3 regions of the Pseudomonas sp. S3_G06 genome follow, and region 2 is predicted to be linked to each of the others. Evidence: predicted binding sites of a transcription regulator. Region 2 holds the regulator's gene; each other region holds the start of a gene.

Region 1 (7,721 bases), 1.9 Mb from region 2:
CAGCAAGTGGTGGTCGGCAAGATCCGCAGCAACAAACTGGAAACCTGGGCGGCGCTGGAAGCCGACGGCCAACTGGACTGGCAGAAGCTGTTCGCCAGCCAACCGTCGAAACCGGCGGCCAAAGCCGCTGCCGAACCTACGGATACACCGGCCGCCGCCGACTCGCCGAAACCTGAGCCAAGCGCCCCGAGCAAGCCATGGCAGGTGCTGGTCAAGGATGTGCAACTGCGTAACTACACGGTCCATCTCGCCGACCGCTCGGCGCAACCGGCGGTGGCGCTGGACATCACTCCGCTGAACGTCGACCTGCAGGATTTCGACAGCCTCAACGGCTCGCCTTTCAAGCTCAAGCTCGACAGCGGCCTGGGCAAGCAAGGCAAGATCAGCGCCGACGGCACGGTTAATCTGGCCCCGGTCAACGCGCAGCTCAACGTGAAAACCGAGGACGTCGACCTGCGTGTCGCGCAGTCCTACATCAACCCGTTCATTCGCCTGGAACTGCGCAGCGGCATGCTCGGCAGTGACCTCAAGGTCAACCTGAAGAGCACCGAGCCACTGGCCCTCAGTGTTACCGGCCGCGCGCAGATCGATCAACTGCACACCCTCGATACGCTGAAGACCCGCGACTTCCTCAAATGGCAGCAAGTCGTGGTCGACGGTATCAACTATCAGCACGGCGACAGCCTGTCGATCGACAAGGTCAACCTGTTGCAGCCGTATGTGCGCTTCATGATCAACGACGATCGCACCACCAACGTCGACGACCTGCTGATCCCGCAACCGGCCGACAGCGGCACCAAACCTGCCGGAGCCAAACCGGCCAGCAAGGACAAACCACTGGGCATTCACATCGGTGCGATTGCGATCAACGACGGCTCGGCCAACTTCGCCGACTTCAGCCTGACGCCGAATTTCGCCACCGCCGTGCAGCAGCTCAACGGTCAGATCGGCACCATCGACAGCCGTCAGGCAAAACCGGCCAGCGTCGACATCAAAGGCAAGGTAGACCGCTATGCGCCGGTGACCATCAAGGGTGCGGTCAATCCGTTCGACCCGATGGCCAGTCTCGACATCGCCACCAGTTTCAAGCGCGTCGAGCTAACCACCCTGACGCCCTACTCCGGCAAGTTCGCCGGCTACCGCATCCGCAAGGGCCGGCTCAACCTTGATCTGCACTACTTGATCACCAAAGGCCAACTGAAAGCCGAGAACAAAGTCGTCGTCGAGCAACTGCAACTGGGCGAGAAGGTCGACAGCCCTGATGCAGTGAGTCTGCCGCTGAAACTGGCGATCGCCCTGCTCAAGGACGTCGACGGCAAGATCTCCATCGAATTGCCGGTGACCGGCGACCTGAATAATCCACAGTTCAGCGTCATGCCGATCGTCTGGCAGACCCTGCGCAATTTGATCGTCAAAGCTGCCGCCGCGCCGTTCAAGATGATCGGCGGGCTGGTCAGTGGCGGCGGCTCCGAAGACCTCGGCACGGTGTCCTTCGCGCCGGGCTCCAGCGATCTGAGCAAAGACGCCGAAGCGGCGCTGGTGAAACTGTCGCAAGCGCTCAAGGAACGTCCGGCGCTGCGCCTGGAAATCGAAGGCACTGCCGCGAAGAGCAGTGATGGGCCACTGCTCGCCGAGCAACGCCTGGAACGCGAATACCAATACAACTATTACAAGATGCTCCAGCGCCGTGGCGACAAGGTCCCGGCCCAGGCCTCGCTGCTGCAAGTGCCCGAAGGCGAGAAAGGCGCATTGCTCGAAGGGATTTACCGCACCCGCCTGAAAACCCAGCCACCGGCAGAATGGAAAGACCTCGGCAAGGAAGAACGCACGGCGAAAATGCGCCAGGGCGTGATCGCGTTCTGGAGCGGCAGCGAGGTGCTGTTGCGCCAGTTGGGCCAGGATCGCGCCAGCACCATCAAGGATTACCTGGTCGACAAGGGCAAGCTCGAGGATGACCGCGTGTATTTCATCGACGCCAACCTCGGCGAGGCCGAAAGCGACGGCCGTGTGGTGACGCAAATGCACCTGGATGCCGAATGACCGTGCGTAACTGGCTGGCTGTGCTCGCGCTGACCTGCGCCGCCGGCCACGCGTCGGCTTCGGATACATTGCGCTGCGGCAGCCAGTTGATCAGCCTCGGCGACCGCGCCAGCGAAGTGCTGCAAAAATGTGGCGAGCCGGTCAGTCGCGATGTGCTCGGCTACAAGCGCAGCGCCAATCGCCGCGAAGAGTTTCAGGTCGAGGAATGGACCTACGGCCCGAACAACGGCATGTATCAATACCTGCGTTTCGAAGGCAATCGCCTGCGGCAGATCAACAGCAAACGCGGTAACTGAGAAGAGCAAAAGATCGCAGCCTTCGGCAGCTCCTACATTTGGAATGCATTTCCCTGTAGGAGCTGCCGAAGGCTGCGATCTTTTGATTCTCCAAATAGAACAGGCCCCGACACAAGTGCCGGGGCCTGTAATGGTCACATCCGTGTGACCGTTCGCATGAACTCTAAAGTTGCGGCAGACGTATTGCTCGGCCCGTCTGTCGCGTCTTCTCCCGGTTCAGGCGAGAAGTCTTGCCTTACTCGGCTTTCAGGCCATCAGCGGAGACCGCTTTAACGCCTTTGATTTTCTTGGCAATGCCTACGGCGACTTCTTTCTGCGACTCGGTTACCGCAGTGGTCGACGACAGGGAAACTACACCCTTGTTGGTTTCGACTTTGATGTCGGTGCCTGGAATGCCTTTTTCGGTAACCAGGTCAGCTTTGACCTTGGTGGTGATCCAGGTGTCGCTGGTATCTTGTTTCATTTCGGTAACTTCACCGGCAGCCAGAACCATTGGCGCCTGGGTAGCCTGAGCGGACTGGGCGAAAGCGCCACCAGCCATGGTCAGGGTCAGAGCGGTAGCAGCGGCAGTGATAGCGAACTTCTTCATACGAGTAACTCCTGTTTTTACTGGAAGTCTGCTGTAACGCTTGTCAGCAGGGTTACCGGAGATATTGCGAACGCTGTGCCAACTTTTTCAGTCGCATAAAACTGTTTAAAAACAATGAGTTATAAAAAACATTGATTTTCGTTTTCATGCAAAATGCATGACTCAACGCAATTTCGCATGCAAGTTGCGGTTTTTCGGAAAGTTCATAAGCTGCTGAAATTATTGGAGCTTTTGTTAAGTGATCGCAGATACAAAAATACCCCGCAATGCGGGGCATTCTGATTATTCACCTTTGTGATTACGTACCGCTCGCCGTGCAACCGCGCGGAGAATAATCAGAGTTGACCGTCGTCGCACACGTCCAAACACCGGAGGTATTCCCCGTCGCCGCCCCGGAACGAGAAAGCGTAATGGTTTTACCTAACACCGGACCTGGTGCATTGAGCAGGGTACAGGTAAGCGTGCCTTCGCCAGTCGCGGCTGTGCCTGTAACTGCCAACGTACAGTTGGAGGTAGTAGTCGCACCATTGGCAACGTTGGCCAGAGTTGGAGCTGTGCCTTGATTGATCGTGTCCTCGAACGGCACTTTCAATGCACTAATCTCCGCCAGCCCCGCCGTCACCTTCGACCGCGCCTGATACTTCGAATACTGCGGCAGGGCGATAGTCGCCAGAATGCCGATGATCGCCACGACGATCAGCAGCTCGATCAATGTGAAACCTTGTTGTTTTTTCATAGACACGCTCCATGCATGAGTCGAAATCTCATGATCTGAACAAGGCTCAGCACAGCCCATGCCAACGCCTTTCAGGCCCCGCCTGCTGGGCGCGCGCAATTTCCTGCGCCGTTTCCTACACCCGCGACCGCACTATCTGACACTTTTTGTCACCTGCACCGGCCGTGTTTGGCGCTGTCACTTGACTAGGCTATAAGTCATGAACGGCAAGCGTGCGGAATCCCCATGAATGACATCGCTCTGAGCGGTCTGGCCAAGCAATTGGTCCAGGCCGAACTGCTCACGGAAACAAGTGCCCGGCAATCCTGGGCGCAGGCCCAGCGCAATCGCGTGTCGCTGGTCAATTACCTGGTACACAACAAACTGGTCAACAGCCGGCAAATTGCCGAGATCGCTTCCGAACATTTCGGCATGGCCCTGCTCGATTTGCATTGCCTCGACAAAGAGACTCAGCCCAAGGGCCTGGTCAGTGAAAAACTGGTTCGTCAGCATTGCGCCCTGCCCTTGTGGCGGCGCGGCAACAAACTGTTCGTGGGCCTTTCCGACCCGAGCAATCAGCAGGCGATCAGCGACATCCAGTTCAGCACCGGCCTGAGCACCGAAGCGATTCTGGTCGAGGACGACAAGCTCAGTGACGCCATCGACAAGTTCTTCGACAGCCACGCCTCGGGTCTGGAAGAAATGGCCGATGTCGATCTCGACGGCCTCGACGTCGAGTCCATTGATGACAACAAACAGGACGTGATCGGCGGCCTCGATGCCGACGATGCCCCGGTCGTACGCTTCGTGCACAAGATGCTGCTCGACGCGATCAAGAGCGGCTCTTCCGACCTGCATTTCGAGCCTTACGAAAAAAACTACCGGGTGCGTATGCGCACCGATGGCATGCTGCGCGAGGTGGCCAAGCCGCCGATCCAGTTGGCCGGGCGTATTGCCGCTCGCCTGAAGGTGATGGCCAGTCTGGATATTTCCGAACGACGCAAACCCCAGGACGGGCGGATCAAGATGCGCCTGTCGAAAAGCAAATCCATCGATTTTCGCGTCAACACCCTGCCGACCCTGTGGGGCGAAAAAGTGGTGATCCGGATTCTCGACCCGTCCAGTGCACAAATGGGCATCGATGCGCTGGGCTACGAAGCCGAACAAAAAGCCTTGTACCTGGCCGCGCTGAAACAGCCGCAAGGGATGATTCTGGTCACTGGCCCCACCGGCTCCGGTAAAACCGTGTCGCTGTACACCGGGCTGAATATCCTCAACACCGTCGACATCAACATTTCCACCGCCGAAGACCCGGTGGAAATCAACATGGAAGGCATCAATCAGGTCAACGTCAATCCCCGCCAAGGGCTGGACTTTGCCCAGGCGCTGCGCTCGTTTCTGCGTCAGGACCCGGATGTGATCATGGTCGGCGAGATCCGCGACCTGGAAACCGCCGAGATCGCGATCAAGGCCGCGCAGACCGGCCACCTGGTGCTGTCGACCCTGCACACCAATAGCGCAGCGGAAACCCTGACACGCCTGCACAACATGGGCATTCCCGGTTTCAACATTGCCACCTCGGTCAGCCTGATCATCGCCCAGCGCCTGGCGCGCAAGTTGTGCGCACACTGCAAGCGGCCGCTGGAAATCCCGCACGAAACCTTGCTCAAGGAAGGCTTCCCCGAGGAACGCATCGGCCATTTCACGATCTACGAGCCGGTCGGTTGCGATCACTGCAACGGCGGTTACAAAGGACGCGTGGGGATTTATGAAGTGGTAAAGAACACACCGGACCTGCAACGGTTGATCATGGCCGAAGGCAATTCGCTGGAAATCGACATTCAGATGCGCCGCGACGGTTTCGCCGATCTGCGCACTTCCGGGCTGTACAAGGCCATGCAAGGCATCACCAGCCTTGAGGAAATCAACCGGGTCACCAAGGATTGAACATGGCGGTCAAGGCAGCAAAAGTCAGCATTTACGCCTGGGAAGGCACCGACCGCAAAGGCAGCAAAGTCAGCGGCGAACTAAGCGGACAGAACCCCGCACTGATCAAGGCGCAGCTGCGCAAACAGGGGATCAACCCGGGCAAGGTGCGCAAGAAGTCCGCCTCCCTGCTGACCTTGGGCAAACGCATCAAACCGCAGGACATCGCCCTGTTCACCCGGCAGATGGCAACGATGATGAAGGCCGGTGTACCGCTGTTGCAGTCCTTCGACATCATCGGCGAAGGCTTCGAAAACCCGGCCATGCGCAAGCTGGTCGATGAGGTCAAACAGGAAGTTGCCGCCGGTAACAGCTTCGCCACGGCCCTGCGCAAGAAGCCGCAATACTTCGACGAGTTGTACTGCAACCTGGTCGACGCCGGCGAACAGTCCGGTGCCCTCGACACGTTGCTCGAACGAGTGGCGACCTATAAGGAAAAAAGCGAAGCGCTCAAGGCCAAGATCAAGAAAGCCATGACCTACCCCACCGCCGTGGTGCTGGTGGCGGCGGTGGTGACCGGCATTCTGCTGGTCAAAGTGGTGCCGCAGTTCCAGTCGGTATTCTCCGGGTTCGGCGCAGAACTGCCGGGCTTCACCCTGATGATCATCAGCCTGTCGGAATTCATGCAGCAGTGGTGGTGGGCGATTCTGTTTGCACTGGTGGCAGCGTTTTTCGGCACTCGTCACGCGCTGAAGACCTCGCAGGCCCTGCGCGACCGGCGCGATGCCTGGCTGCTGAAGCTGCCGCTGGTAGGCACTTTGATGTACAAGTCCGCCGTCGCCCGCTTTGCCCGCACCCTGTCGACCACTTTCGCCGCCGGTGTGCCGTTGGTGGAGGCGCTGGATTCGGTGGCGGGCGCCACCGGCAACGTGGTGTTCAAGCGCGCGGTGCTACGGGTTCGGCAGGACGTCTCGACCGGCATGCAGCTCAATTTCTCCATGCGCAGCACCGGTGTGTTTCCCAATATGGCGGTGCAGATGACCGCCATCGGCGAGGAATCGGGCGCGCTGGATGACATGCTCGACAAGGTCGCCGGTTTTTATGAAGCAGAAGTCGATAACATGGTCGACAACCTCACCAGCCTGATGGAGCCGTTCATCATGGTGGTGCTGGGGGTCATCGTCGGTGGACTGGTGGTGGCCATGTACCTGCCGATCTTCCAACTCGGCTCAGCGATCTGACATGCCTATCGATGAACTGTTTGCCGTGTATCCGCTGGCCTTTGTGGTCAGCGCGCTGCTGCTCGGGCTGGTGGTCGGCAGCTTCCTCAATGTTGTGGTCTGGCGCTTGCCGAAAATGCTCGAGCGCGACTGGCGCCAGCAAGCCCATGATGTGCTCGGCCTGCCCAGCGAAACGCCCGTGCCGACCTACAACCTGATGCTGCCGCACTCCGCGTGCCCGCATTGCGGACACCGGATCCGCCCGTGGGAAAACATTCCGCTGCTCAGTTATCTGCTGCTGCGCGGGCGCTGCTCGGCCTGTTCGGCGCCGATCAGTAGACGTTACCCGCTGACCGAACTGGCCTGCGGCCTGCTCTCGGCATTCATCGCCTGGCATCTGGGCTTCGGCTGGCCGGCGAGCTTGCTGATTTTGCTGACGTGGGGCTTGCTGGCGATGAGTCTGATCGACTGCGAACATCAGCTGCTGCCCGACGTGCTGGTGCTGCCGCTGCTGTGGCTGGGGCTGATCGTCAACAGCTTCGGCGTGTTCGTGGCGTTGCCAGATGCATTGTGGGGCGCAGTCGCGGGTTATCTGGCGCTGTGGTCGGTGTTCTGGCTGTTCAAACTGCTCACCGGCAAGGACGGCATCGGTCACGGCGATTTCAAGCTGTTGGCCTTGCTTGGCGCTTGGGGTGGCTGGCAGATTCTGCCGCTGACGATTCTGTTGTCATCCTTGGTGGGAGCGATTTTGGGCGTCGTCATGCTGCGCCTGCGCGCCCAGGAAACCTCGACGCCGATCCCCTTCGGGCCCTTTCTGGCAATTGCCGGCTGGATTGCCTTGCTCTGGGGTGGTCAAATAACCGACTTCTATTGGCAGTCTGTCGGTTTGAAATGAATACCCCTGTGGAAAAACCCTGGATCCTCGGCCTGACCGG
Region 2 (7,721 bases):
CAACGGTTGGGCGCAGCAGCTCAAGGCCAATATCGGCCATCTGCAGGATTTGCTGCCAAGCCTGCAAGCGCTGGCGCAGGGCGGCACCGCGGTCGGTACCGGGATCAATGCGCATCCGGAGTTCGCCGCGCGATTCAGTCGGCATCTGAGCCAACTGACCGACGTGCAGTTCACCCCGGGCAAGGATCTGTTCGCGCTGATTGGCTCGCAGGACACGGCAGTCTCTGTCTCCGGCCAGCTCAAAGCTACTGCGGTGTCGCTGATGAAAATCGCCAACGACCTGCGCTGGATGAACTCAGGTCCCCTGGCCGGCCTCGGCGAAATTGAACTGCAAGCGCTGCAACCGGGTTCATCGATCATGCCCGGCAAGGTCAACCCGGTGATCCCGGAAGCCACAGCGATGGTCGCTGCGCAAGTGATCGGCAACGACTCGGTGATCACCGTCGCCGGTCAATCCGGCAACTTCGAACTGAACGTGATGCTGCCGATCATCGCGCACAACCTGCTGAGCAGCATCGAACTGCTGGCTAATTCCAGTCGCCTGCTCGGTGACAAGGCAATCGCTACTTTCAAGGTCAACGAATCGCGCTTGCAAGAAGCGTTGTCGCGCAACCCAATTCTGGTCACCGCGCTCAACCCCATCATCGGTTACCAGAAAGCCGCCGAAATCGCCAAGCAGGCCTACAAGGAAGGCCGCGCGGTGATCGACGTCGCTCTGGAACACACCGACCTGTCGCGCAGCCAGCTGGAAGAGTTGCTCAACCCCGAGAAACTCACCGCCGGCGGCGTGTAAACCCCGCAACCGCTTTGGAGGCTCACCATGGAGCACTGGAAACGCACGATCGAACGGGCCAATCGCTGCTTCATGCTGGGCGAACTGATCGACGCCCGTGAGGCTTACCTGCAAGCCCTGGCCCTGGCGCAAGTGTTGTTCGAACGCTGGGCGGATGCCGACGAAGCGGTGGCGGCCTGCGTCGTCTCTCATCACAACCTCGCCGACCTGCATTTGCGCCTGAACCAACCGGAGGAGAGCGCCGAATACCTGTGCGCTATCCATCAACGTTTGTTGCAGACCATGCAGGACGAACGCCTTCGCCCGGCGCTGCGTGAGGCGGCGTTGCGCCAGAGCAGCAAGACCTACGTCGAACTGTTGAATTTCATCAGCGAGCACGGCGAGTACCCGCGCACCCAACGCCTGCTGCATTCCGACACCGGCAATGCCCGCCGCGCCTCAACTTCTCATCAGCATGGAGTCCATTGAAATGGCTTTTACCTTGCCTGCCTTGCCTTACGCCTACGATGCCCTCGAGCCGCACATCGATGCGCAGACCATGGAGATCCATTACACCAAGCATCACCAGACCTACATCAACAACCTCAACGCCGCCGTAGAAGGCACCGAGTTTGCCGAATGGCCGGTGGAAAAACTCGTCGCCAGCGTCCAGCAACTACCGGAAAAACTTCGCGCGGCGGTGATCAATCAGGGCGGCGGTCACGCCAATCACTCGCTGTTCTGGGAAGTGATGGTGCCCAACGGAGGCGGCAAGCCCGACGGCGCGCTGGCCACGGCTATTGATGAGCAACTGGGCGGACTCGACAGCTTCAAGGAAGCCTTCACCAAAGCCGCGCTGACCCGTTTCGGCAGCGGCTGGGCCTGGCTCAGCGTGACGCCGGCGAAAAAGCTGGTTGTGGAAAGCAGCGGCAATCAGGACAGCCCGTTGATGAACGGCAATACCCCCATCCTCGGTCTCGACGTCTGGGAGCATGCCTACTACCTGCGCTACCAGAACCGTCGTCCGGAATACATCAACGCGTTCTACAACGTAATCAACTGGCCGGAAGTTGCTGCGCGCTATCAGGCCGCACTGGTTTAAGCCTTCCACAAAAACAATCAGGGCTGACTATGGGCACGGAAACACTGGCGATTGCCAGCGGACGCATGTTTCGTTACGCGGTGGGCTCGCTGTTGCTGTTGGCGGGGATGACTTTGCTGGTCGCCCACGGTTTGCAGTGGCTGAATCTGGAACCGCGGCTGTTGCGCGCCTTGCAGGGCGGTGCCATCTGCGCTTTGGGCACGGCGCTTGGCGCCGTGCCGGTGCTGGTGATCCGGCGCATGCCGCAGGCACTCAGCGACACCTTGCTGGGATTTGGCGCCGGGGTGATGCTGGCGGCGACGGCGTTTTCGCTGATCGTGCCGGGCATTGCTGCGGCGGAGAGTCTTGGTCTTACGCCGTGGGCCGCCAGTGGCCTGATCTGCTTCGGCATCCTGCTCGGCGCGTTCGGTCTGTATCTGGTGGATCGGCGCGTTTCCGGTGCCTCGCCGGAGATGCTCGTCGGCACGCTGGAGCATCCGGTGATTCCACCACGAATCTGGCTGTTCGTGTTCGCCATCATCGCGCACAACATTCCGGAAGGCATGGCGGTTGGCGTATCTGCCGGCGGCGGGATGGCGGACGCCGACAGCCTGGCGATGGGCATTGCGTTGCAGGATGTACCGGAAGGGCTGGTGATTGCGTTGGTGCTGGCCGGGGCAGGGATGTCGCGGGTCAGGGCATTTTTGATCGGCGCGGCGTCTGGGCTGGTCGAACCGGTATTTGCACTGTTATGCGCGTGGCTGGTGAGTCTGGCTCAGGTGCTGTTGCCGCTGGGGCTGGCACTGGCGGCCGGGGCGATGTTGCTGGTGGTGACCCACGAAGTGATCCCGGAATCGCGCCGTCATGGGCATGACAAGCTGGCCAGTCTGGGCCTGTTGGTCGGGTTTTGTCTGATGATGGTGATGGATACGGCGTTGGGTTGAATGAAGGCGAGGAACAGTGTGCCCCGCCTCAAGGATTATTCACCTTCGTCGAAATACCTTTCGATCAGATCGACCAATGCGTCCATGGCTTCCTGAGCCTGTTCACCTTCGGTGCTCAAATGGATCTTGGTGCCTTTGCCCGCCGCGAGCATCATCATCGCCATGATGCTCTTGCCGTCGACAGTAGTTTCAGGTGTGCGTCCCACTCGGATCGTGCAGTCTGGATACTGACCCGCTACGCCGACGAATTTGGCCGATGCCCGGGCATGCAGACCCAGTTTATTGATGATTTCGATTTCACGAGCAGGCATCGCGGTGTGGATCCTTTAGGTGAGGTCGCGGTGGCGAACCTGGACGTTCTTCAGGGTTTTCTGCAGGGCCTGACCCAAACGTTCGGTCAGGTAGACGGAGCGGTGGTGCCCGCCGGTGCAGCCGATGGCAATGGTCACGTAAGCACGGTTGCTGGCGGCGAAACGTGGCAGCCACTTGTTCAGGTAGGCGTAGATGTCCTGATACATTTCTTCGACATCCGGCTGCTGCGCCAGGTACTCGGCCACCGGTGCATCAAGGCCCGATTGCGCGCGCAGCTCCGGTTTCCAGTACGGATTGGGCAGGCAGCGCACATCGAAGACCAGATCGGCATCGACCGGCATGCCGCGCTTGAAGCCAAATGATTCAACCAGAAACGCCGTGCCGGGTTCCGGCTGATTCAGCAGGCGCAGCTTCAGGGTGTCGCGAAGCTGATAGAGGTTCAGGCTAGTAGTGTTGATTTTCAGGTCGGCCAGATCGGCGATCGGGCCGAGCAGGGCGGTTTCATCGTGAATCGCCTCGGCCAGTGAGCGATTGGCGTTGCTCAGCGGGTGACGACGACGGGTCTCGGAAAAACGCTTGAGCAGGGTTTCCTCGTCGGCGTCCAGGTACAGCACATCACACTTGATATGCTTGGCACGCACGTCTTCGAGCAATTCCGGGAAACGTGACAGATGGCTCGGCAGGTTGCGCGCATCGATCGACACGGCAACCAGCGGCTGCGCCAGTTCAGTATGGATCAGCGCCCGCTCGGCCAGTTCCGGCAGCAAGCCGGCCGGCAGGTTGTCGATGCAGTAGTAGCCGTTGTCCTCAAGGACATTCAGGGCGGTACTTTTACCCGAGCCCGAACGGCCACTGACGATGATCAAACGCATGATTAGTGCCCGTTCTGCTCGTCCAGTACAACCTGGTACAAGGCTTCGCTGCTCGCGGCGCTGCGCAGTTTTTCGCGCACTTCCTTGCGGTCGAGCATGCTGGCGATCTGGCGCAACAACTCCAGATGCGCGTCGGTTGCGGCTTCCGGGACCAGCAGCACGAACAACAGGTCCACCGGAGCGCCGTCGATGGCGTCGAAATCGATCGGGGCTTCAAGATGCAGCAGGGCACTGACTGGTGCCGTGCAGCCCTTGAGGCGGCAGTGGGGAATGGCGATGCCGTTGCCAAAACCGGTGGAGCCAAGTTTTTCACGGGCGATCAGCGCCTCGAAGACATCCTGCATCGCCAGATCCGGCACTTCGCGGTGGATCAGGTTGGCAATCTGTTCGAGGGCTTTTTTCTTGCTGCCGCCCGGCGCGTTCACTTGGGAACGGCCGGGGGTCAGGATGGTTTCAAGTCGGATCATGGATAGGGGTGTTAACGACCGGTCGCGCCCTGGAGGAGGCTCTGGGTCTTTTCCTTATGCTTTTTGAGTTGGCGATCCAGCTTGTCGGTCAGCAGATCAATCGCGGCATACATGTCTGTGTGCTCTGCGTTGGCAACTACTTCTCCGCCGGGTATATGCAGTGTGGCTTCGATCTTCTGCAGCAGTTTTTCGACGCACATCGTGACTTGCACGTTGGTGATTTTGTCGAAATGCCTCTCCAATCGGTCGAGTTTTTCCTCGATGTAGGAACGCAGAGGTTCGGTCACTTCCAGTTGGTGTCCACTGATGTTGACTTGCATACAGCTTCTCCTTCGTTGCCAGTGCATAAAGCGGCAGGCCGAAAAGCCTGCCACTGGAACGCTGTAACGTGGCTTACATCAACCGCTTGCGTTCGCTCGAAGGCGCGATTCCGAGGGATTCGCGGTACTTGGCGACGGTGCGGCGAGCCACCTGAATGCCTTGTGCCTCCAGTAAACCAGCGATCTTGCTGTCACTCAACGGCTTTTTCTGATTTTCCGCCGCGACCAGTTTCTTGATGATCGCGCGGATCGCCGTGGACGAGCATTCGCCGCCTTCGGAGGTGCTGACGTGGCTGGAGAAAAAGTATTTCAGCTCATAAATACCGCGCGGGGTATGCATGAATTTTTGTGTGGTCACCCGGGAAATCGTCGATTCGTGCATGCCGACCGCTTCGGCGATGTCATGCAATACCAAGGGCTTCATCGCTTCGTCGCCGTATTCGAGGAAACCGCGCTGATGTTCGACGATCTGCGTGGCCACTTTCATCAGGGTTTCGTTGCGGCTCTGCAGGCTCTTGATGAACCAGCGGGCTTCCTGCAACTGGTTGCGCATGAAAGTGTTGTCGGCGCTGGTGTCGGCACGTTTCACAAACCCGGCGTACTGGGCGTTGACACGCAGGCGTGGCACCGACTCCTGGTTCAGCTCGACCAGCCAGCGCTCGTTGTCCTTGCGCACGATCACATCGGGAATGACATATTCGGCTTCTGTCGACTCGATCTGCGAACCGGGACGCGGATTGAGGCTCTGCACCAGTTCGATGACCTGGCGCAGCTCGTCTTCCTTGAGCTTCATCCGGCGCATCAACTGGCTGTAATCGCGACTGCCGAGCAGGTCGATGTAATCGGCTACCAGACGCTTGGCCTCGGTCAGCCACGGCGTCTTCGCGGGCAGCTGGCGCAATTGCAGCAGCAGGCATTCGCTGAGGTTGCGGGCGCCGATCCCGGCGGGCTCGAATTGCTGGATGCGATGCAGGACGGCTTCGATCTCGTCGAGCTCGATGTCCAGTTCAGGATCGAACGCTTCAAGAATTTCTTCGAGGGTTTCGTCCAGATAGCCCTGATTGTTGATGCAGTCGATCAGGGTCACGGCGATCAGGCGATCGGTGTCGGACATCGGCGCCAGGTTCAGTTGCCAGAGCAGATGGCTCTGCAGGCTCTCGCCGGCGGACGTGCGGGTGGTGAAATCCCACTCATCGTCATCGCTGCTGGGCAGGCTGCTGGCGCTCGTCTGGTAGACGTCTTCCCAGGCGGTATCCACTGGCAGTTCGTTGGGGATGCGCTCGTTCCACTCGCCATCCTCGAGGTTGTCCACCGTCGGGGCGGTTTCGTGGTAGGAGGGTTCCTGGATTTCGGCGGGCTTCTGTTCGGCGTTGTCGGCCAGAGGATCGGCGTTGTCGAAGTCGTCGCCTTCTTCCTGGCGCTCGAGCATCGGATTGGATTCCAGAGCCTCCTGGATCTCCTGTTGCAGGTCCAGGGTCGACAATTGGAGCAGGCGGATGGCCTGTTGCAGCTGCGGTGTCATCGTCAGCTGCTGGCCCATTCTCAAGACTAGCGATGGTTTCATGGCAGGGGCTTAACACCTTATTCGCCGGCGCTTTGCGCCATCCACTACAGGGCGCCGAAGCGCCAAACTTAAGCAAATTATATGCCTGAAACTGAAGTGTTTGCCTAGAGCGCTGTAACAATTAAAGCGGATAAATGCGCCTTGAATCGATACAGCGCTGTCGCGCTTACAGGCGGAACTCGTGACCCAGATACACTTCCTTGACCAGATCGTTGGCCAGGATGGTCTCGGCATCACCTTCGGCGATCAGTTGACCGTCATTGACGATGTAAGCGGTTTCGCAGATATCCAGGGTCTCACGGACGTTGTGGTCGGTGATCAGTACACCGATGCCCTTGGCCTTGAGGTGGTGAATGATCTGCTTGATGTCGCCGACCGAGATCGGGTCGACACCGGCGAACGGTTCGTCGAGCAGGATGAACTTGGGTGCAGTGGCCAGGGCGCGAGCGATTTCCACCCGGCGGCGCTCACCACCGGACAGGCTCATGCCTAGGTTGTCGCGGATGTGGCTGATGTGGAATTCCTGCAGCAGGCTTTCCAGCTCCTTGCGCCGACCGGCCTTGTCCAGCTCCGGGCGAGTCTCGAGGATCGCCATGATGTTGTCGGCAACCGACAGTTTGCGGAAGATCGACGCTTCTTGCGGCAGATAGCCGATACCGGCCTTGGCGCGGCCGTGCATCGGCTGGTGGCTGACGTCCAGGTCATCGATCAGCACACGGCCCTGATCCGCCTGCACCAGGCCGACGATCATGTAGAAGCACGTCGTTTTACCGGCGCCGTTCGGGCCGAGCAAGCCGACGATCTGCCCGCTGTCGATCGACAGACTGACGTCACGCACGACCTGGCGGCTTTTATAGGCCTTGGCCAGGTGCTGAGCTTTCAGAGTTGCCATTACTGGGATTTCTCTTCGGTTTTCTTCTTCGGCTGGATCACCATGTCGATGCGCGGACGCGATTCGGTGACCTTGCTGCCCGTGGCGCGACCGGCGCTGGCCAGTTTCTTCACGGTGTCGTAGACGATTTTTTCGCCTTGGGTGACGTTGTTATCCTTGTCGATAACCTTGGCCTTGTCGATCAGCACCACCCGATTCTGCTGGGCGTGGTATTGAATCGTCACGCCGTAGCCCTTGACCGGGTTGGCGTCGCCCTGTGTCTGCAACTGCTCGAAGTAAGCCAGGTTGCCTACCGAGGTCACCACGTCGATGTCGCCATTGGGCGCGCGCGTCATGGTCACGGTGTTGCCTTTAACGATCATCGAGCCCTGGGTAATGATCACGTCACCTTTATAGGTGGCGATGCCATTCTTGTCGTCCAGTTGGGCGTCGTCGGCCTGAATGCGGATAGGCTGCTGCTGATCGTTCGGCAGGGACCAGGCGCTCGCGCTTCCCAG
Region 3 (7,721 bases), 720 kb from region 2:
GGCGGTGATCGGGCAGTTCTTCACCATGCTGGTGACGTTGCTGTTCCTGTCGATGAACGGCCATCTGGTGGTGTTCGAAGTCCTCACTGAAAGCTTCACCACGCTGCCGGTCGGCGGCGGTTTGATGGTCGAGCATTACTGGGAATTGGCCGGCAAACTCGGCTGGGTCCTCGGCGCTGCATTGCTGCTGGTGTTGCCGGCCGTCACCGCACTGTTGGTGGTCAACATCGCCTTCGGCGTGATGACCCGCGCCGCGCCGCAACTGAACATCTTCTCGATCGGTTTTCCGCTGACCCTGGTGCTCGGCCTGTTCATCGTCTGGGTCGGCCTTGCGGATATTCTCAACCAGTATCAACCGCTGGCCAGCGAGGCCTTGCAGTTGCTACGCGAACTGGCACGGGCGCGCTGAGTCATGGCAGAGAGCGAAAGCGGTCAGGACAAAACGGAAGACCCCACGGAGAAGCGCAAAAAGGACTCCCGTGAGAAGGGTGAAATCGCCCGTTCCAAAGAGCTCAACACTCTGGCCGTGATGATGGCCGGAGCCTCTGCGCTGCTGATCTTCGGCGGCATGCTCGCGCAAGAAATGATGGACGTGATGCGCCTGAACTTCACCCTGTCCCGCGAAGTGGTCATGGACCAAGGCGCGATGGGCCGGTTCTTGCTGGAGTCGGGCCTGATCGCCTTGCTGGCGATTCAGCCGGTGATGATCACCCTGTTGCTCGCCGCCATCATCGGGCCGATCTCCCTCGGTGGCTGGCTGTTCGCGGCAAGTTCGCTGGCACCCAAATTCAGTCGGATGAACCCGGCCGCCGGCCTCAAACGGATGTTCTCGTTCAAGGCTGTGGTCGAACTGCTCAAGGCACTGGCCAAGTTTCTGATTACCTTGGGCGTGGCGCTGTTGGTGTTATCCGCCGACGTCGACGACTTGCTGCGCATCGCCCACGAACCACTGGACATGGCGATCATCCACAGCGTCTTGCTGGTGGGCTGGAGCACGCTGTGGCTGGCCTGCGGTCTGATCATCATCGCCGCCGTCGACGTGCCGGTGCAGATATGGGAGAGCATGAAGAAGCTCAAGATGACCAAGCAGGAAGTGCGCGACGAACACAAGGACCAGGAAGGCCGCCCCGAGGTCAAGCAACGCATTCGCCAGACCCAGCGCGAAATGTCCCAGCGGCGCATGATGGCAGCGATTCCCGAAGCCGACGTGGTCATCACCAACCCGACCCACTACGCGGTCGCGCTCAAATACGACTCGGAGAAGGGCGGCGCGCCGGTGCTGCTGGCCAAGGGCAGCGACTTCATCGCCCTGAAAATCCGCGAAATCGCAGTGGCCAACAACGTCATGCTGCTTGAATCGCCGGCGCTGGCGCGCTCGATCTATTACTCAACTGAGCTTGAGCAGGAAATTCCTGGCGGGCTGTATCTGGCAGTGGCGCAGGTGCTGGCCTACGTCTACCAGATCCGCCAGCACCAGGCAGGCAAGGGCAAGCGGCCGGATCCGTTGAAGGATGATTTGCCGATTCCGCCGGACTTGCGTCGCGACTCCTGACGTCGTTGTGCAGCCATTGGTCTGAGATCTCCCTTTACTGTCAACTCTGACAGGTGCGCTCGTCGTGATTTTGCAGTTTGATGCAAGGTGCAGGCACGCACTGACGCGGTCAGGCAGGCGAGTGCAAGGGAGCACGACAATGAAAGGTATTTTCAGCAGTTATGACGAAAAAACCGGAAGGGGCACCATCACGCCGAAGCCCTCGGGACGATGTATTTCCTTTGCCGAAGCCACGGGTTTTTTTCTGACGGCCAAAGAATACCGATTCAGCATTCCATTGCCCGATGCCCTGCGGGCGAGCGTCAAAGTCGGCGGCGAGGTCGAGTTCGAATTGCCCAAGAGCAAGAATGGAAAAGTAAAAATCCTCCGGTATTGACCACTGTTCGCAAAGCCGCTGAAAACGGGGCGGCGGTTTTTTATGATCGTTCCCACGCTCTGCGTGGGAATGCAGCCCGGACGCTCCGCGTCCCTTCCAAAGCCGAACGCAGAGCGTCCGTTGAGGCATTCCCACGCAGGAGCGTGGGAACGATCATCGCGTGTCGCTACTGCGGCAACTCCAGATTATCCAGCACCCGATTCACCGCCAGTTCCCCGAGCATGATCAGTTGCGCGATGCCCATCAGGGTACGGCGCTGGGATGGTTTCACCAGTCCGGCGAATTCCTGGGCGATGGTTTTGGCCGAGGCGAGGGTTTCGCAGGCGTTGGCCAGCAGGTCTTCGTTTTTGGTGTCGGCGGTGACGGCGTACATGGCGCGGGGGCTGAACGGCGGTGGGGTCGAGCCGGGTGGGCAGAGGTAGTGGTCGAGGGCGCGGTCGGCGGCTTGGTGGAGTTTTTTTGAGTCGAGGGATTCGTAGGGGGAGGTGGGGTCGGACTCGGGCGGGTTGGGTGTGGGTTTGATCATGGTGAAGCTCCTGAGGTTATGGAGCCACTTTCCCCCTGTCGCTAAACAAGTGAAGGTGGCAGCTGTACGCAGGTTAGCGAACCGGTCTCAGGCACCCCGGTAGACCCGAAGGTCTCCCGCATACAGCCGCCATAACGTTATTGCGGGCGAAAAATCCCGCAACGAAGCCACGATCGCTGATGCACTGAGTTGATCCGGGTCGCTAAACCCGATCGCTGATTCGTCAGCGACCGGACCACGATAGAACCCGACCCCCAGGTGCACAAGCCGGCGGATTCTGGCTTGGCTGTAGGCAATGGCGCAAGGATTTGTAGCCTTGAGACCGTGTCGGCAGGTGTCTTTTAAACTCGTCGTTTAAAAACAAAGATCGCAGCCTTCGGCAGCTCCTACAGGAGATGTAAATCCATGTAGGAGCTGCCGAAGGCTGCGATCTTTTCTGCTTGGGCAAAAGTTGGAAAGCTTCTTGCAATAGCCGCCCTGCGTCCGTTCGGGGCGTCAAAAGTTTGCTTTAAAGGAACGGGGAAAACCGGTGGATCGCACTCAGTTATTCAATACAGCACGCACCAACGTTGCCGACCTCAGTCGAGGCAATCTGGGCGTGCCGTTGTTGCTGCTGGTCATGCTGGCGATGATGATGTTGCCGGTGCCGCCGTTCCTGCTCGACGTCTTCTTTACCTTCAACATTGCCCTGTCGATCGTCGTCCTGCTGGTCTGCGTGTATGCGCTGCGGCCGCTGGATTTCGCCGTGTTTCCGACCATTCTGCTGGTGGCGACGTTGCTGCGACTGGCGTTGAACGTGGCCTCGACGCGGGTGGTGATGCTCCACGGTCAGGACGGCCACGCCGCAGCCGGTAAGGTAATTCAGGCCTTCGGTGAGGTGGTGATCGGCGGTAACTACGTGGTCGGTATCGTGGTTTTCGCGATCCTCATGATCATCAACTTCGTCGTGGTGACCAAGGGTGCCGGGCGGATTTCCGAGGTGAGCGCGCGTTTCACCCTCGATGCGATGCCCGGCAAACAAATGGCGATCGACGCCGACCTCAACGCCGGCCTGATCGACCAGAATCAAGCCAAGTCGCGCCGTCAGGAAGTCGCCCAAGAGGCGGAGTTCTACGGTTCGATGGACGGTGCGAGCAAGTTCGTCCGTGGTGACGCGATCGCCGGCCTGTTGATTCTGTTCATCAACCTCATTGGCGGCATGGCGGTTGGTATCTTCCAGCACGGCATGAGCTTCGGCGATGCGGGCAAGGTTTACGCCTTGCTGACCATCGGTGACGGTTTAGTGGCGCAATTGCCATCACTGTTGTTATCTACAGCAGCGGCGATCATGGTGACCCGTGCTTCCGGCTCGGAAGACATGGGCAAGCAGATCAACCGCCAGATGTTCGCCTCGCCGAAAGCGCTGGCCGTGGCCGCTGGTTTGATGGCGGTGATGGGCCTGGTGCCGGGCATGCCGCACTTCTCCTTCCTGAGCATGGCGGCGCTGGCTGCGGGCGGCGCGTACCTGTTCTGGAAAAAGCAGAATGTGGCCAAGGTCGTGGCGCTGGAAGAGGTCAAGCGTCAGCAGGAACTGCTGCCGTCGCCGGCCCGCGCCATGGAAACCAAGGAGCTGGGCTGGGACGACGTGACGCCGATCGACATGATCGGCCTGGAAGTCGGCTATCGCCTGATCCCGTTGGTGGACCGCAATCAGGGTGGGCAATTGCTTGCGCGGATCAAGGGCGTGCGCAAGAAGCTCTCGCAGGATCTGGGCTTCCTGATGCCGACCGTGCACATCCGCGACAACCTCGATCTGGCGCCGAGCGCGTATCGCTTGACGCTGATGGGCGTGATTCTCGCCGAGGCCGAGATCTACCCGGATCGCGAACTGGCGATCAACCCGGGCCAGGTCTACGGCTCGCTCAACGGGATCAACGCCAAAGATCCGGCTTTCGGACTCGAGGCAGTGTGGATCGAAATCAGCCAGCGCGCCCAGGCGCAATCGCTCGGCTACACCGTGGTCGACGCCAGCACCGTGGTCGCCACCCACTTGAACCAGATTCTGTACAAGCACTCCAGTGAGCTGATCGGCCACGAGGAAGTGCAGCAGCTCATGCAATTGCTGGCCAAGAGCTCGCCGAAACTGGCGGAAGAGCTGGTGCCGGGCGTGGTTTCGCTGTCGCAGTTGCTCAAGGTCCTGCAAGCGCTGCTCGCCGAGCACGTGCCGGTGCGCGACATTCGCAGCATCGCCGAAGCGATCGCGAACAACGCTGCCAAGAGTCAAGATACCGCCGCGCTGGTCGCCGCTGTGCGGGTCGGCGTATCCCGTGCAATCGTCCAAAGCATTGTAGGCACTGAGTCCGAGCTGCCTGTAATCACATTGGAACCAAGGTTGGAACAGATATTGCTCAATAGTCTGCAGAAGGCAGGACAAGGCTCGGAAGAGGGCGTTCTGCTGGAGCCGAGCATGGCCGAGAAGCTGCAGCGTTCGTTGATCGAAGCGGCCCAGCGTCAGGAAATGCAAGGCCAACCGGTGATCCTGCTGGTAGCAGGCCCGATTCGCGCGATGCTCTCGCGCTTCGGTCGCCTCGCAGTGCCAGGCCTGCATGTACTGGCCTACCAGGAAGTACCGGACAACAAGCAAGTGACCATCGTTGCGACAGTAGGGCCCAACGGCTGAGGTAGTGGTTTATGCAAGTTAAGCGTTTTTTCGCCGCCGATATGCGTCAGGCCATGAAGCTGGTTCGCGATGAGCTGGGCGCTGATGCCGCCATCATCGGCAACCGCCGCATTGCCGGCGGCGTCGAGTTGACGGCGGCTCTGGATTACAAATTGTCGGCGCTGGCGCCACGGGTTCCGAACATGGAACTCGAAGACGAGCTGCGCAAGACCCAGTCGCGCATCGTCACCGCCCAGGCCGAGCTGAGCCTGCGTGGCGAAGCCGACGGCAACACCAATCAGCAGTTGTTCGCCGGGCTGCCGTTGACCGCAGGCCTGCCGCTGACCGCTGCCGAACCGTTGAGCGAGCCGACCTACGCCGCACCGACGCGCCCGGCCGCAGCGCCTGCGCAGGCCTCGGCGGGCGTCGATCCGCGTGCGCTGGATTCGATGCGTTTTGAATTGAACAGCCTGCGCGAGCTGATGGAAGTTCAGCTCGGCACCCTGGCCTGGAATCAGCTGCAAGGCAGCCGTCCGGCCCAAGCCAATCTGTACCGCCGTCTGCAGCGCATCGGCCTGTCCGGCCCGCTGTCGCGCGATCTGCTGGCGATGATCACCGATATCGAAGAACCGCGTCAGGCCTGGCGCATGCTGCTGGCGCACCTGGCGCGGATGATTGCCGTACCGGAAGTCGAGCCGCTGGAAGAGGGCGGTGTGATTGCCATGGTCGGCCCCGCCGGCATGGGCAAGACCACCACGCTGGCCAAGCTCGCCGCGCGTTACGTGCTCAAGTACGGCGCGCAGAACGTTGCACTGGTGAGCATGGACAGCTTCCGCATCGGCGCGCAGGAACAACTGAAAACCCTCGGGCGCATCCTCAACGTGCCGGTAACGCACGTCGATCCGGGTCAGTCGCTGGTGCAGGCATTGGATCCACTGCTACGCAAACGCGTGGTTTTGATCGATACTGCCGGCCTGCAAGCCAGTGATCCGGCGTTGCGCATGCAGCTCGAGAGCTTGGCCGGGCGTGGCATTCGCTCAAAAAATTATCTGGTCCTGGCAACCACCAGCCAGAAACAGGTTCTAACCGCCGCTTATCACAGTTACAAGCGTTGCGGGCTGGCCGGCTGCATCCTGACTAAACTGGATGAAACGGCCAGTCTCGGCGAAGTGTTGAGCCTGGCGATCAGTCATGAATTGCCGGTCGCGTATCTGACCGATGGCCCACGGATTCCGGATGATTTGCATCTGCCGCGCCGTCATCAACTGGTCAGCCGCGCCGTCAGCGTGCAAATGCAGGAAGAACCCAGCGAAGAAGCCATGGCTGACATGTTCGCTGATATCTATCACAGCCCGACCAAGCAGGTTGGCTGAGGTAATCATGAACAGTTTTTGTACCTACATCGATGGTCTGCCACGCATTGTTCCGATCAGGAACGCGCAGCCAGTAATGTGGCCTCCGTCTATGCAAGACAAGGTAAAGAAATAACATGGGCAGCATGCATCCCGTACAGGTGATCGCGGTGACCGGCGGCAAAGGTGGCGTCGGCAAGACTAACGTGTCAGTGAACTTGTCGCTGGCGCTGGCAGAGCTTGGCCGTCGGGTCATGCTGCTGGACGCCGACCTGGGCCTGGCGAACGTCGACGTTCTGCTGGGGCTGACACCCAAGCGCACACTGGCCGACGTCATCGAAGGCCGTTGCGAACTGCGCGACGTGCTGTTGCAGGGGCCGGGCGGGATTCGCATCGTGCCGGCGGCCTCCGGCACGCAGAGCATGGTGCACCTGAGCCCGGCGCAGCACGCCGGCCTGATCCAGGCGTTCAGCGACATCGGCGACAATCTCGACGTGCTGGTGATCGACACCGCTGCGGGTATTGGTGACTCGGTAGTCAGTTTCGTACGCGCCGCCCAGGAAGTGTTGCTGGTGGTCTGCGACGAGCCGACTTCGATCACCGACGCTTACGCGCTGATCAAGTTGCTCAACCGCGACTACGGCATGAACCGCTTCCGCGTCCTGGCCAACATGGCGCAGAGCCCGCAGGAAGGGCGCAACCTGTTCGCCAAGTTGACCAAGGTCACGGATCGCTTCCTCGACGTCGCCCTACAATACGTCGGCGCCGTGCCGTACGACGAAAGCGTGCGCAAAGCGGTGCAGAAGCAGCGCGCCGTCTACGAAGCCTTTCCCCGTTCCAAGTGCGCGCTGGCCTTCAAGGCCATCGCCCAGAAGGTCGACACCTGGCCGCTGCCGGCCAACCCGCGCGGGCATCTGGAATTTTTCGTCGAGCGTCTCGTGCAGCAAACCGCAGGGCCTGTGATATGACCGCCAGTGGCATGAATCTTTACAAAAAGTCGGCGCGTGACGCGCAATACGAATTGATCGAGCGTTACGCGCCACTGGTCAAGCGCATTGCCTATCACTTGCTGGCGCGCCTGCCGGCCAGCGTGCAGGTCGAAGACCTGATCCAGGCCGGGATGATCGGTTTGCTCGAAGTCTCGACCAAATACGACGCCAGCAAAGGCGCCAGTTTCGAAACGTACGCGGGCATTCGAATCCGCGGCGCGATGCTCGATGAAGTGCGCAAAGGGGATTGGGCGCCACGCTCGGTTCACCGTAATACCAGGATGGTCA

What was found. The regulator sigma-54, encoded in region 2, starts transcription at its own class of promoters, with help from an activator protein. The targets are predictions, from matches to a motif close to ANTGGCATNNANNTTGCTNT.
Region 1: AB4N47_RS00900 (pilin) is a predicted target of sigma-54. The motif match lies at 3,708-3,727, and genes of this name have one in related genera.
Region 3: flhA (flagellar biosynthesis protein FlhA) is a predicted target of sigma-54. The motif match lies at 2,905-2,924, and genes of this name have one in related genera.

What each region holds. Positions count from the first base shown of each region.
Region 1 is NZ_CP162738.1:187,141-194,861, reverse strand. Features, by position in the region: gene AB4N47_RS00915 (DUF748 domain-containing protein) at 1-2,040, shown strand, start outside; gene AB4N47_RS00910 (DUF2845 domain-containing protein) at 2,037-2,336, shown strand; gene AB4N47_RS00905 (BON domain-containing protein) at 2,572-2,925, opposite strand; gene AB4N47_RS00900 (pilin) at 3,224-3,661, opposite strand; gene pilB (type IV-A pilus assembly ATPase PilB) at 3,887-5,587, shown strand; gene AB4N47_RS00890 (type II secretion system F family protein) at 5,590-6,807, shown strand; gene AB4N47_RS00885 (prepilin peptidase) at 6,809-7,681, shown strand; gene coaE (dephospho-CoA kinase) at 7,678-7,721, shown strand, end outside.
Region 2 is NZ_CP162738.1:4,184,761-4,192,481, reverse strand. Features, by position in the region: gene AB4N47_RS18875 (class II fumarate hydratase) at 1-793, shown strand, start outside; gene AB4N47_RS18870 (hypothetical protein) at 821-1,261, shown strand; gene AB4N47_RS18865 (superoxide dismutase) at 1,263-1,874, shown strand; gene AB4N47_RS18860 (ZIP family metal transporter) at 1,904-2,797, shown strand; gene AB4N47_RS18855 (HPr family phosphocarrier protein) at 2,833-3,108, opposite strand; gene rapZ (RNase adapter RapZ) at 3,124-3,981, opposite strand; gene ptsN (PTS IIA-like nitrogen regulatory protein PtsN) at 3,984-4,448, opposite strand; gene hpf (ribosome hibernation-promoting factor, HPF/YfiA family) at 4,460-4,768, opposite strand; gene AB4N47_RS18835 (RNA polymerase factor sigma-54) at 4,842-6,332, opposite strand; gene lptB (LPS export ABC transporter ATP-binding protein) at 6,499-7,224, opposite strand; gene lptA (lipopolysaccharide transport periplasmic protein LptA) at 7,224-7,721, opposite strand, start outside.
Region 3 is NZ_CP162738.1:3,468,044-3,475,764, reverse strand. Features, by position in the region: gene fliR (flagellar biosynthetic protein FliR) at 1-409, shown strand, start outside; gene flhB (flagellar biosynthesis protein FlhB) at 413-1,552, shown strand; gene AB4N47_RS15515 (hypothetical protein) at 1,692-1,928, shown strand; gene AB4N47_RS15510 (DUF6124 family protein) at 2,095-2,454, opposite strand; gene flhA (flagellar biosynthesis protein FlhA) at 2,984-5,113, shown strand; gene flhF (flagellar biosynthesis protein FlhF) at 5,125-6,465, shown strand; gene fleN (flagellar synthesis regulator FleN) at 6,582-7,412, shown strand; gene fliA (RNA polymerase sigma factor FliA) at 7,409-7,721, shown strand, end outside.